DNA from 3 places in the Pseudoalteromonas sp. A41-2 genome. Region 3 is predicted to be linked to each of the others. Evidence: predicted binding sites of a transcription regulator. Region 3 holds the regulator's gene; each other region holds the start of a gene.

Region 1 (3,288 bases), 1.3 Mb from region 3:
CAAATGAAAGAAAATCAACAGTGGTATGGTGTTAAAGACAGGCAATCACCTATTGCGAACAGCTTAAATAGAGCGGAGAGCTTTTTATTACTGGCAGGTTTGTTAGGTATCATTTTAGCGGCAGTGGCAATTGCGGTATCGGCAAAACGCTACTGTGAAAGGCAATATGACCCAGTCGCAATGATGAAAACTCTTGGTGGCAGTAGGGCAACTATCCGTAAAATTTACTTATTACATTTAAGTTTAGTTTGCACAATGTCGGTCATTTTGGGGTTAGTTATTGGTTATTCTTTACAAATGATAGCCAGTGATTACCTTGCTCAGTCAATGGGCACAGAGCTGCCAAGCGCATCGGCAAAACCTTGGCTTATCGCAGTCAGTACAGGCGTGATTTGTGCCGTTATGTTCTCGATTAAGCCGCTGCTGGATTTATTTGATATTCCCCCATTGCGTGTACTTCGTCGCAACTTGGGTGACCGTTTATTAGTGAGCAAAATTCACCTTGCAATGTCGGCGCTAACGGTGTTTTTGTTAATGTGGTTGTTCAGTAATAACATTAAAATTACGGCCATTTTATTTACCTCAACAGCGTTTTTAATCGTGGTGCTATTTGGTCTATCGAAGCTTATTTTTGGTGGGGGTCGTAAGCTAGGCTTAAGTCCTGGTAATAGCTGGTCTTTAGCGATTGCTTCAATTCAAAAGCGAGCGAACGTAAATGCGGTGCAGCTTATAAGCTTTGCGCTTGCTATTAAATTACTGTTGTTTTTAATCGTACTTAAAAACGACATTATTTCAGATTGGCAGTCACAATTGCCAGCCGATGCGCCAAACTCATTTTTAGTGAATATAACAGAAGCTGAGCTTGAACCTATCACGTCGTTTTTAGCAGAGCGTGACATGCCTACGTCAGATTTTTACCCGATTGTTCGTGGTCGTGTTAATGCCGTTAATGGTGAGCTGGTGGCTCGCGAGGTATCATTAGAAGACAATGAGAAAAAAGATGAAGAAGCACGTTCAGGTATTGGCCGCGAGTTAAATCTTACGTGGCGCGCTGAGCTACCCAAGCAAAATGAGTTAATTGACGGTACATGGTTTACCGAGAACTCAGTGGCAGAGGCGTCATTAGAAGAGTCAATGTTAGCGCGTTTAGATGTAGAGTTGGGCGATACACTCACCTTTTTAATTGGCGCTCAGTCATTCGATGCCAAAATTACCAGTGTACGTAAAGTAAATTGGAACACCTTAAAACCGAATTTCTTTATTATTTTGAGCCCTGATGTGCTGCAAAGTTTCCCTGCGACGTATATTTCATCGGTGCGTGTAAATAAAGATCAAAAGCGAGAGTTTAGTGAGTTATTACGTCAATACCCAACGGTGAATGCGATTGATGTTGAAAGCTTTATTAAGCAAATACGCTCAACAATAGAGCAAGTATCGTTAGCGATTGGCTTTGTACTCGCGATTGTTGTTGCGTGTGGTGCTTTAGTGCTTATTTCGCAAGTGCAAGCCAGCCTAGGTGAGCGTATGCAAGAAATTGTTATTTTGCGTACGCTAGGCGCTAAAGGGCGATTAATTAAAAACGCGACCTTGTATGAATTTTTATTATTAGGCTTTACGGCCGGTTTAGTCGCGGCTGTTGTCAGTGATGTTGCTTTGTTAATTGTACAAAAACAAATGTTCGAATTAGCAGGTAAGTTGCATCCACATATTTGGTTAATAGGCCCTGCAGCAGGTGGGTTATTTGTTGCGTGTTTAGGGTATTTAATGATAGCGCGCACTATGCGAAAAAATACTCAAGGTTTACTGCGGTCGCTAGGATAAAGACGATGTTTAAAAAATGCTCGCAATTGCGGGCATTTTTTATGAACTGTAATTAGTTACTGGTAATTTATACAGTGCTCTGGCATTATTAAATGCAGATGATGATTTTATAGATGGGTCAGTTAGTTGGCGATTATTTTAGGGATTGATCCTGGTTCACGATTAACAGGTTATGGGGTAATAGCCCACCAAGGTACTAAATTTACTTATTTAGGGAGTGGCTGTATAAAGCTTGCTGATCACGACTTTCCTATACGCTTAAAAATGATTTATCAAGGTGTTAGCCAGTTAATTGAACAGTTTTCGCCGGATAATTTTGCCATTGAAAAAGTGTTCATGGCACATAATCCTGACTCAGCACTCAAACTTGGTCAAGCCCGAGGGGCCGCCATAGTCGGTGCGTCAATGGCAGAGTTGCCCGTATTTGAGTACTCAGCCAGACAAATAAAACAGGCGGTCGTGGGGAATGGTGGTGCCGATAAATCGCAAGTACAGCATATGGTTAAAAATATTCTAAAACTGCCGGGAACCCCGCAAGCCGACGCTGCCGATGCGTTAGCAATTGCCATTTGCCATGCTCACTCAGAACAAAATTTAATTAAACTTGCGGGCAGCGCGAGCAAAACCGTAAGAGGACGATTAAGGAAGTAATATGATAGGTCGATTAAACGGGTTACTTGTTGAAAAGCAGCCACCAGAAATACTTATAGAGGTAAGTGGTGTCGGTTACGAAGTGCAAATGCCAATGACCTGTTTTTATGATTTACCCAATGTGGGTGAACAAGCGGTTATTTATACTCATTTTGTTGTTCGCGAAGACGCACAGTTATTATTTGGTTTTAATAATAAAACTGAACGTGCTTTATTTAGAGAGCTGTTAAAAGCAAATGGGGTAGGCCCTAAACTTGGCCTTGCCATTTTGTCGGGCATGTCGGCGCAGCAGTTTGTTAGTTGTGTTAACAATGAAGATGCGACAACCTTGGTTAAACTGCCTGGGGTGGGCAAAAAGACTGCAGAGCGCTTGGTACTTGAAATGAAAGACAGGCTAAAAAATTGGGGTAATGACTTATTCACACCATTTAGCGATAATGCCATTATTGAGCCTGCAAGTAATGATACGCTAGTAGCGAATAATGCTGCGGATGATGCTGTTTCAGCACTTGAATCTTTAGGCTATAAACTACCGCAAGCGCAAAAAGCGGTTAAAGCTGTAAATAAACCAGGTATGACAACAGAGGTTCTTATTAAAGAAGCTCTAAAGTCAATGTTGTGAGTACACCATGATTGAAGCAGATCGCTTAATTGATGCGAGTGAACAAAGTAATGAAGACAGTGTCGATCGTGCAATACGTCCAAAACTATTAAACGACTACACAGGCCAGCCGCATGTTAAGCAACAAATGGAAATTTTTATTGAAGCCGCTCGTCATCGTGGTGAAGCGTTAGACCATTTACTCATTTTTGGTC
Region 2 (3,288 bases), 1.3 Mb from region 3:
CAATCCGCAGTTGAGAACCCGAATAGTGCGGCCATTGGCTCTGCTCAAGCGGGTAAAAATGTTGGCCTCGAGGTTGTTAAGTCTGGACTTGCAAACCAAAGTGAAAACCACAGCCGCTTTATTGTTGTTGCACGTAAACCATTGCAAGTCTCTAAACAAATCCCCACTAAAACAAGTTTGATTATGGCAACTAAACAGCAAGCAGGTTCGCTTGCAGATGCCTTAATGATATTTAAACACCATCAAATTAACCTTGTAAAACTAGAGTCTCGACCAGTGCCAGGAAATCCATGGGAAGAAGTGTTTTACGTTGATTTAGAAGCAAACCTAGATGATGCACATGTAAAACAAGCGCTAGAAGAGCTAAAAGAGCATACCCAATACACACGCGTACTGGGTTGTTATCAAAGTGAATCTCTACAAGCTGTGAGTGTTTAACCTTCATTCATACACATTAAGTAAAGGAGCCGTTGGCTCCTTTACTATTTATCTGCGTTGTTTTTACGAATATTCATCGCAGGCACTTGCACCCTGCGCAGTCCCTAAGCATAATCTTGAAAACAATTAGAAATGAGATTTTTCATGAGTTGGTTAGCTGAGTTAGCAAACAAAAGAACCCCTTGGGTATTATTAGCCTTAACGGCACTCGCATTTGAAATAACAGCCCTGTTTTTTCAATATAATATGGGTCTAGAACCCTGTATTATGTGCATATACCAACGCACAGCGATGCTTGGTCTCTTAGCCGCGGGTATCATTGGAGCAATAAACCCACACGCTGTAACCTACCGATTAATCGCCTTTGCAACGTGGGGAGTCTCTGCCATTTGGGGCTACTTTATCGCAAAAGAGCACATTGCTATGCAAAACAACACAGATCCATTTGCATTTAGCTGTGCGTTTGAGCCAAATTTTCCTAGTTTCATGCCCCTACATGAATGGATCCCGCACTTTTTCGCAGCAACAGGAGACTGTGGCAACATTGATTGGCAATTTGCGTCAATGAGTATGCCCGCATGGATGGAAGTCATCTTTGCCGCATATTCAATTGTTTTTGTCGGGGTTTTAGCAAGCCGCTTACTAGTCAAAAAGTCACTGTAATGATTTACTTTTTTAGCAGTCAAATTCCTGAATTAAAGACCTTTAAAGTAAGGCAGCGTCAGCAGATAATAGCAATTGCACTGAGCCACTTAAGCCCAATGCATAAAATCGTTTTATCTGTGTGCAAACTGGCATTTTTAGCGCCCTTGTTTCTAGGCCTTGCCTACTTTGAAGGTTGGATGCTTTTACCTTGGTTATTATTAGCGGGATTAAGCTACCCATTAATCACAACGCCGGTTGAAAATATGTTCGCTCAACCTCACCTGCGAAAAGCGATACAAGAGTTTAAACAGGGCGAATAGACGCCCTGTTTAAATTACTATTTAGTTAAAGCGAAATTTTTCCTTCTATTTTAGCGAATAATTTATCACCAATCCCCTTAACCTCTTTCAGTTGCTTAACTGATTTAAATGGGCCTTGATTCTTACGATGCTCAACAATGGCTTGAGCCTTCGATTTACCAATGCCAGGTAACTGAGAAAGTTGCTCTACAGTGGCTTTATTGATACTCACTTTTTGAATTTTTGTTTGCACTGACTCAGCTGGTTTTTCAGCGAGTGCCTGAGTCGCCGGCAGTAATGCAAGACTTGCTGCAAATAGTAAACTTGATAATAACTTCATTGTTTCCTCCATGATGTCCTTACGTGGACTGTTAAATAGTCTCGTCACCGAACACTAATTCCATTACATTCGTCACTAATTTGGTGACAAACTAAATAAAGTCAATTTATGCCTTTTTGTCAAATTAATGTCATAAAAAATACACACACGCAGCTTGCAAATTCGGCCCCAAACGATTACTGTATATAAAAACAGTAATCAAAGTAGCGATTACACGCTGCAAATGCCACGCTTGAATGCAGGAGAAATCATGGCTGTTGTTGTTAAATATGTTGTAGAAAGAAACGGAGTCGAGCGCATGACGTTTACTACCAAAAAAGAAGCTGATGCGTACGATAAAATGCTCGACATCGCTGAGTCGTTAGAGCTCATGCTTGAGAAGGTAGATGTACCATTAAGTGAGCAACAAATTGAATCTCTAGCCCTTGAAATAGCAAAAGAAAAAGACCAATTTATGGCTGTCCTAAAAGGCGCTAAAGAACTGCCTAGCAAACCGAAAAAAGCCAAATCAGCAGACACAGATAAAGTCGCTGATATAAAAGAAAAAGCAGCCAGTTAATATCCCTTACTTTAGCAGCGGATATTATTCATCAAAGTAACCGGTCACTCTTAAAGTAGAGTTAAAAAATTAACACAAAAAAGGGCAACTTATGTTGCCCTTTTTAATTACATTCTAAAGAATGACACTTAGCGTCCTAAAGTGACGATTCAACTTCATCAAATAATTGTGTAATTTCTTGTTTTGGCTCTGATGTGTTCAAGCTAACGACCACAATGGCAATACTTGATAAGATAAAGCCCGGTACAATTTCATAAATAATGGCACTTAACTTTTCACCATCAATCGTAATCGGTGCATAAATCCAAAACAGCACTGTCGCAGCGCCCACAACCATTCCCGCTATTGCCCCTTGTAGGTTCATTCGTCTCCAATAAAGGCTAAGCAACACTAACGGTCCAAATGCCGCACCAAACCCTGCCCATGCATTGCTCACTAAATCTAATATAGAGTTATCACGGTCATAAGCTAAGTAGATAGCAAAAACGGCAACCAACATCACACTAACACGACCAATTAATACCAACTCTTTTTGAGACGCGTCGCGATTCAGGTAAATTTTATAAAAATCCTCAGTCAAAGAGCTCGAACACACTAATAACTGCGAAGAAATAGTACTCATAATCGCTGCTAAAATTGCGGCTAGGAGAAAACCTGCGATCAGTGGGTGGAAAATGAGTTCAGATAAAACTAAGAAAATTGTTTCTTTATCGTCGATTGGCATTTGGTTTTCAAGCATATAAGCCGCACCGAATAAACCAGTAAATACAGCACCAATTGCAGACAATGTCATCCAAGACATACCAATACGACGCATGGTAGGCATATCTTTAACTGAGCGCACTGACATAAAGCGAACAATAATATGTGGCTGACCAAAATAGCCTAAGCCCCAAGCCATTGCCGAAATAATCGCAATTGTCGAGCCACCTGCAAACCAATCCATCATGTTAAGTGCATGAATTTCTGTTTCTTTGGGTGAGCTTAATAAGAGGTCATAGCGAGCA
Region 3 (3,288 bases):
AAAAACGAGAGTATGTCGGAAATTCAATTTTTAAATGTAGATCTGGAACTTGAATCAAAACACGATATGAGTGCGCTGGTAGCTGATTTAAAGAAAAACGCCATGGTTTTACATTACGACCAAGATGAATACCGTCAATTAGCACGTATTGAAGCCGCGGCTGATATCAGCACACCAGATAAAGCTATCAACCAATTATGTGAACTTATAGAGTCGTGCTCACGCAATGCATTAAAGCAATGGTTGTCTTGCTCAAAGCGTACTTTCGATATTGGGTTTGAGTCGGGTGACTCACCTAAATGTTTTAATCAAGCCCTGCACGCAGACACCTTATTACGTATTTCAGCGATTGGCGCAGGGCTCGAAATTACTATTTATCCTGTTGAGCGTTAATCACTAACGCTTGACTACCGCTGCGGTCATTCGTGATACGCAGCATAGTTCACCTGCCGCATTCGTTATTTTAATTTCCCATACAGATGTTCGCTTACCTAAGTGCAGTGGCTTTGCCGTGGCTGTTAAGAGGCCTTTTCGAGAGGCTTTAATGTGATTGGCATTTATTTCTTGGCCAACAGCATAATATGCGGTGAAGTCGACCACAAAATTGGCTGCATAACTTGCTACAGTCTCTGCTAAAACAACATTAGCACCACCATGGACCATCCCCATAGGGTTATGATGCTCTGGAATAGCGGGCATAGTGGCCACTAAATAATCGTCGCCGATTTCGGTTATTTCAATGCCCATTGTTTTCATTAATGTGCCTTGCCCAGTAATACCCTGTTCGAGTTCTTTACATAATTCGAGGGTGAATGGTTGATACCAAATGCTCATTGTGTTTCCTTCGCAAACTAACTTCTTAAGTGAAATATCGGTATACAATATGGTATCTATCCCCACCGTTCAATGCTTGTTTTTTATCATGAGAGGAAGGGGAATTTAAATTTGCGATTTTCAGATAACTGTATATACTCACAGTTAAATGTACTGTATGGAAAACCAGTTGTATGCGCCCATTAACAAAACGCCAATCGCAAATTTTAGAACTTATTAAAGTATTTATTAAAGACACTGGTATGCCACCTACGCGTGCTGAAATAGCGCAAACATTGGGATTTAAAAGTGCCAATGCCGCTGAAGAGCATCTAAAAGCACTGGCAAAAAAAGGCATGATTAAAATGAAGCCTGGAGCAAGCCGAGGCATTCAATTAGTCGAAGAAGACGAGCCAGAACAGCTTGGCTTACCACTGATTGGGCGTGTTGCCGCGGGTGAACCTATTTTGGCGCAAGAGCATGTAGAAAGCCATTGTCAGGTTGACCCTGCATTGTTTAAACCCGCTGCAGACTTCTTATTGCGAGTTAACGGCATGAGTATGAAAGACATTGGTATCATGGATGGTGACTTACTGGCAGTACACAAAACGCAAGTTGCAGAAAATGGCCAAGTTGTTGTGGCACGTGTCGATGACGATGTGACTGTAAAACGTTTAGAAAAAGCAGGACGTAAAGTATTTTTGCATGCTGAAAATGAAGAGTTTGCCCCGATTGAAGTGGACTTAGAGCATGAGTCATTTAATATTGAAGGCTTAGCGGTTGGGGTTATTCGCAACGCTGATTGGATGTAGCTTTTTATATTACGCGTTAATCGTTACAAGCAGAGTAATTCCTTTATCTGCTTTGCTAAACTTTTTTGAAACAACGCACCAAATTGATTCAATTTGGTGCGTTGTTTGTTTTTGACCGTTTACCTAAGATTTGTTAACCCTTACTTTCTACATAAAGCCTTATACGGCGCAGTTTTCCTTTCTTTTTAAGTTTTTATACTTGCCTTAAGTATTAATTAACGCGCTGATTATAGTTGTTATTTTTGCACCAAAATAAACATTTATTACCACGAAAACTTGCTTATTGCTCATTTTTTAACTAATTGGTTAAGTACATTGTATTAACACCTATTTACGAAAAAGACACACAACAAATGTGTAAGGGGGTTAAACAATGAGTGTGTCGTTCACTGCGTCGTGATGATACACAGACCCAAGCTGTTTGCAGATGACACATCAACCATCGATTGGTTTGGGTATTTAAACAATAAAAAAAACGAATGGGCACCAGCTGTAACGCCTTTTCGCTTTGCGTCTTGCAATAGCATTAAAAGGAGCTGTCACATGGGTAAACTGCGTTACACCTTGTGGCTTATATTGGTAGCACTTCCGCAACTTGCTTTGGCAAATAGCCAATTCAATATGCGTAAAGGTGTCACTGATATAAGTAATAATGTTTATGAATTACATATGACGATATTTATTATTTGTTGTGTGATTGGCATCATCGTATTTGCGGTGATGTTTTGGGCTTTGATACATCATCGTAAGTCTAAAGGGGCAAAGCCTGCCCAATTCCATGAAAGCACGAAGGTTGAGATACTTTGGACTGCAATTCCATTTGTGATCTTAATCGCTATGGCGATCCCTGCCACCAAAACGCTTATTGCCATGGAAGATGCTTCAAAAGCAGATATTACAATCAAAGTAACAGGGTCGCAGTGGAAGTGGCACTATGAATACATGGGAGAAGATATTGCTTTCTATTCGATTTTAGCGACACCGAAAGATCAAATAGATAATCAAGCCGAAAAAACAGAGCACTACCTACTCGAAGTCGACAAACCTCTGGTGTTACCAATCAACAAAAAAGTACGTTTTTTAATGACCTCTGATGATGTAATACATTCTTGGTGGGTTCCTGATTTTGCCGTGAAAAAAGATGCCAATCCCGGCTTTATTAATGAAGCATGGACACGCATTAACGAGCCCGGTATGTACCGCGGCCAATGCGCAGAGTTATGTGGCAAAGACCATGGTTTTATGCCGGTGGTTGTTGAGGCATTGCCAGAAGATGAGTTTGCGACTTGGCTTGCAGACGCAAAACAAGCGAAAGAACAAGCCGCTGCTGCAGATGCCGCATTACTTGATCAAACTCTTTCGAAAGATGAATTAGTTGTTTTAGGCGAGCAAGTCTATATGGCCAGCTGCGCAGCCTGCCATCAGCCCACTGGCATGGGATTGCCGGGTGTATTTCCAGCCTTAAAAGGCAGCCCAATCGTGTTGGGCGATGTGAACGATCATATTGATATTGTTTTACATGGTAAGCCAGGTACAGCGATGCAAGCGTTTGATAAACAGCTTTCAATAAAACAACTTGCAGCAGTCATCACTTATAAACGCAATGCGTGGGGTAACAATACCGGTGATGTCATTCAACCGAGTCAGATTCAAGCAGCAATTG

The links. The regulator LexA, encoded in region 3, represses DNA repair genes until DNA is damaged. The targets are predictions, from matches to a motif close to TACTGTATNNNNATACAGTA.
Region 1: a site for LexA is predicted at 1,879-1,898, ahead of ruvC (crossover junction endodeoxyribonuclease RuvC). Genes of this name have one in related genera too.
Region 2: a site for LexA is predicted at 1,900-1,919, ahead of IT970_RS04805 (YebG family protein). Genes of this name have one in related genera too.

The regions. Positions count from the first base shown of each region.
Region 1 is NZ_CP065231.1:2,029,561-2,032,848, reverse strand. It holds gene IT970_RS09270 (ABC transporter permease) at 1-1,821, shown strand, start outside; gene ruvC (crossover junction endodeoxyribonuclease RuvC) at 1,948-2,472, shown strand; gene ruvA (Holliday junction branch migration protein RuvA) at 2,474-3,094, shown strand; gene ruvB (Holliday junction branch migration DNA helicase RuvB) at 3,102-3,288, shown strand, end outside.
Region 2 is NZ_CP065231.1:1,032,805-1,036,092, reverse strand. It holds gene IT970_RS04825 (chorismate mutase) at 1-438, shown strand, start outside; gene dsbB (disulfide bond formation protein DsbB) at 583-1,101, shown strand; gene IT970_RS04815 (DUF6170 family protein) at 1,101-1,403, shown strand; gene IT970_RS04810 (ComEA family DNA-binding protein) at 1,429-1,722, opposite strand; gene IT970_RS04805 (YebG family protein) at 1,973-2,281, shown strand; gene putP (sodium/proline symporter PutP) at 2,418-3,288, opposite strand, start outside.
Region 3 is NZ_CP065231.1:3,342,856-3,346,143, reverse strand. It holds gene IT970_RS15070 (hypothetical protein) at 13-393, shown strand; gene IT970_RS15065 (PaaI family thioesterase) at 397-834, opposite strand; gene lexA (transcriptional repressor LexA) at 1,008-1,625, shown strand; gene coxB (cytochrome c oxidase subunit II) at 2,169-3,288, shown strand, end outside.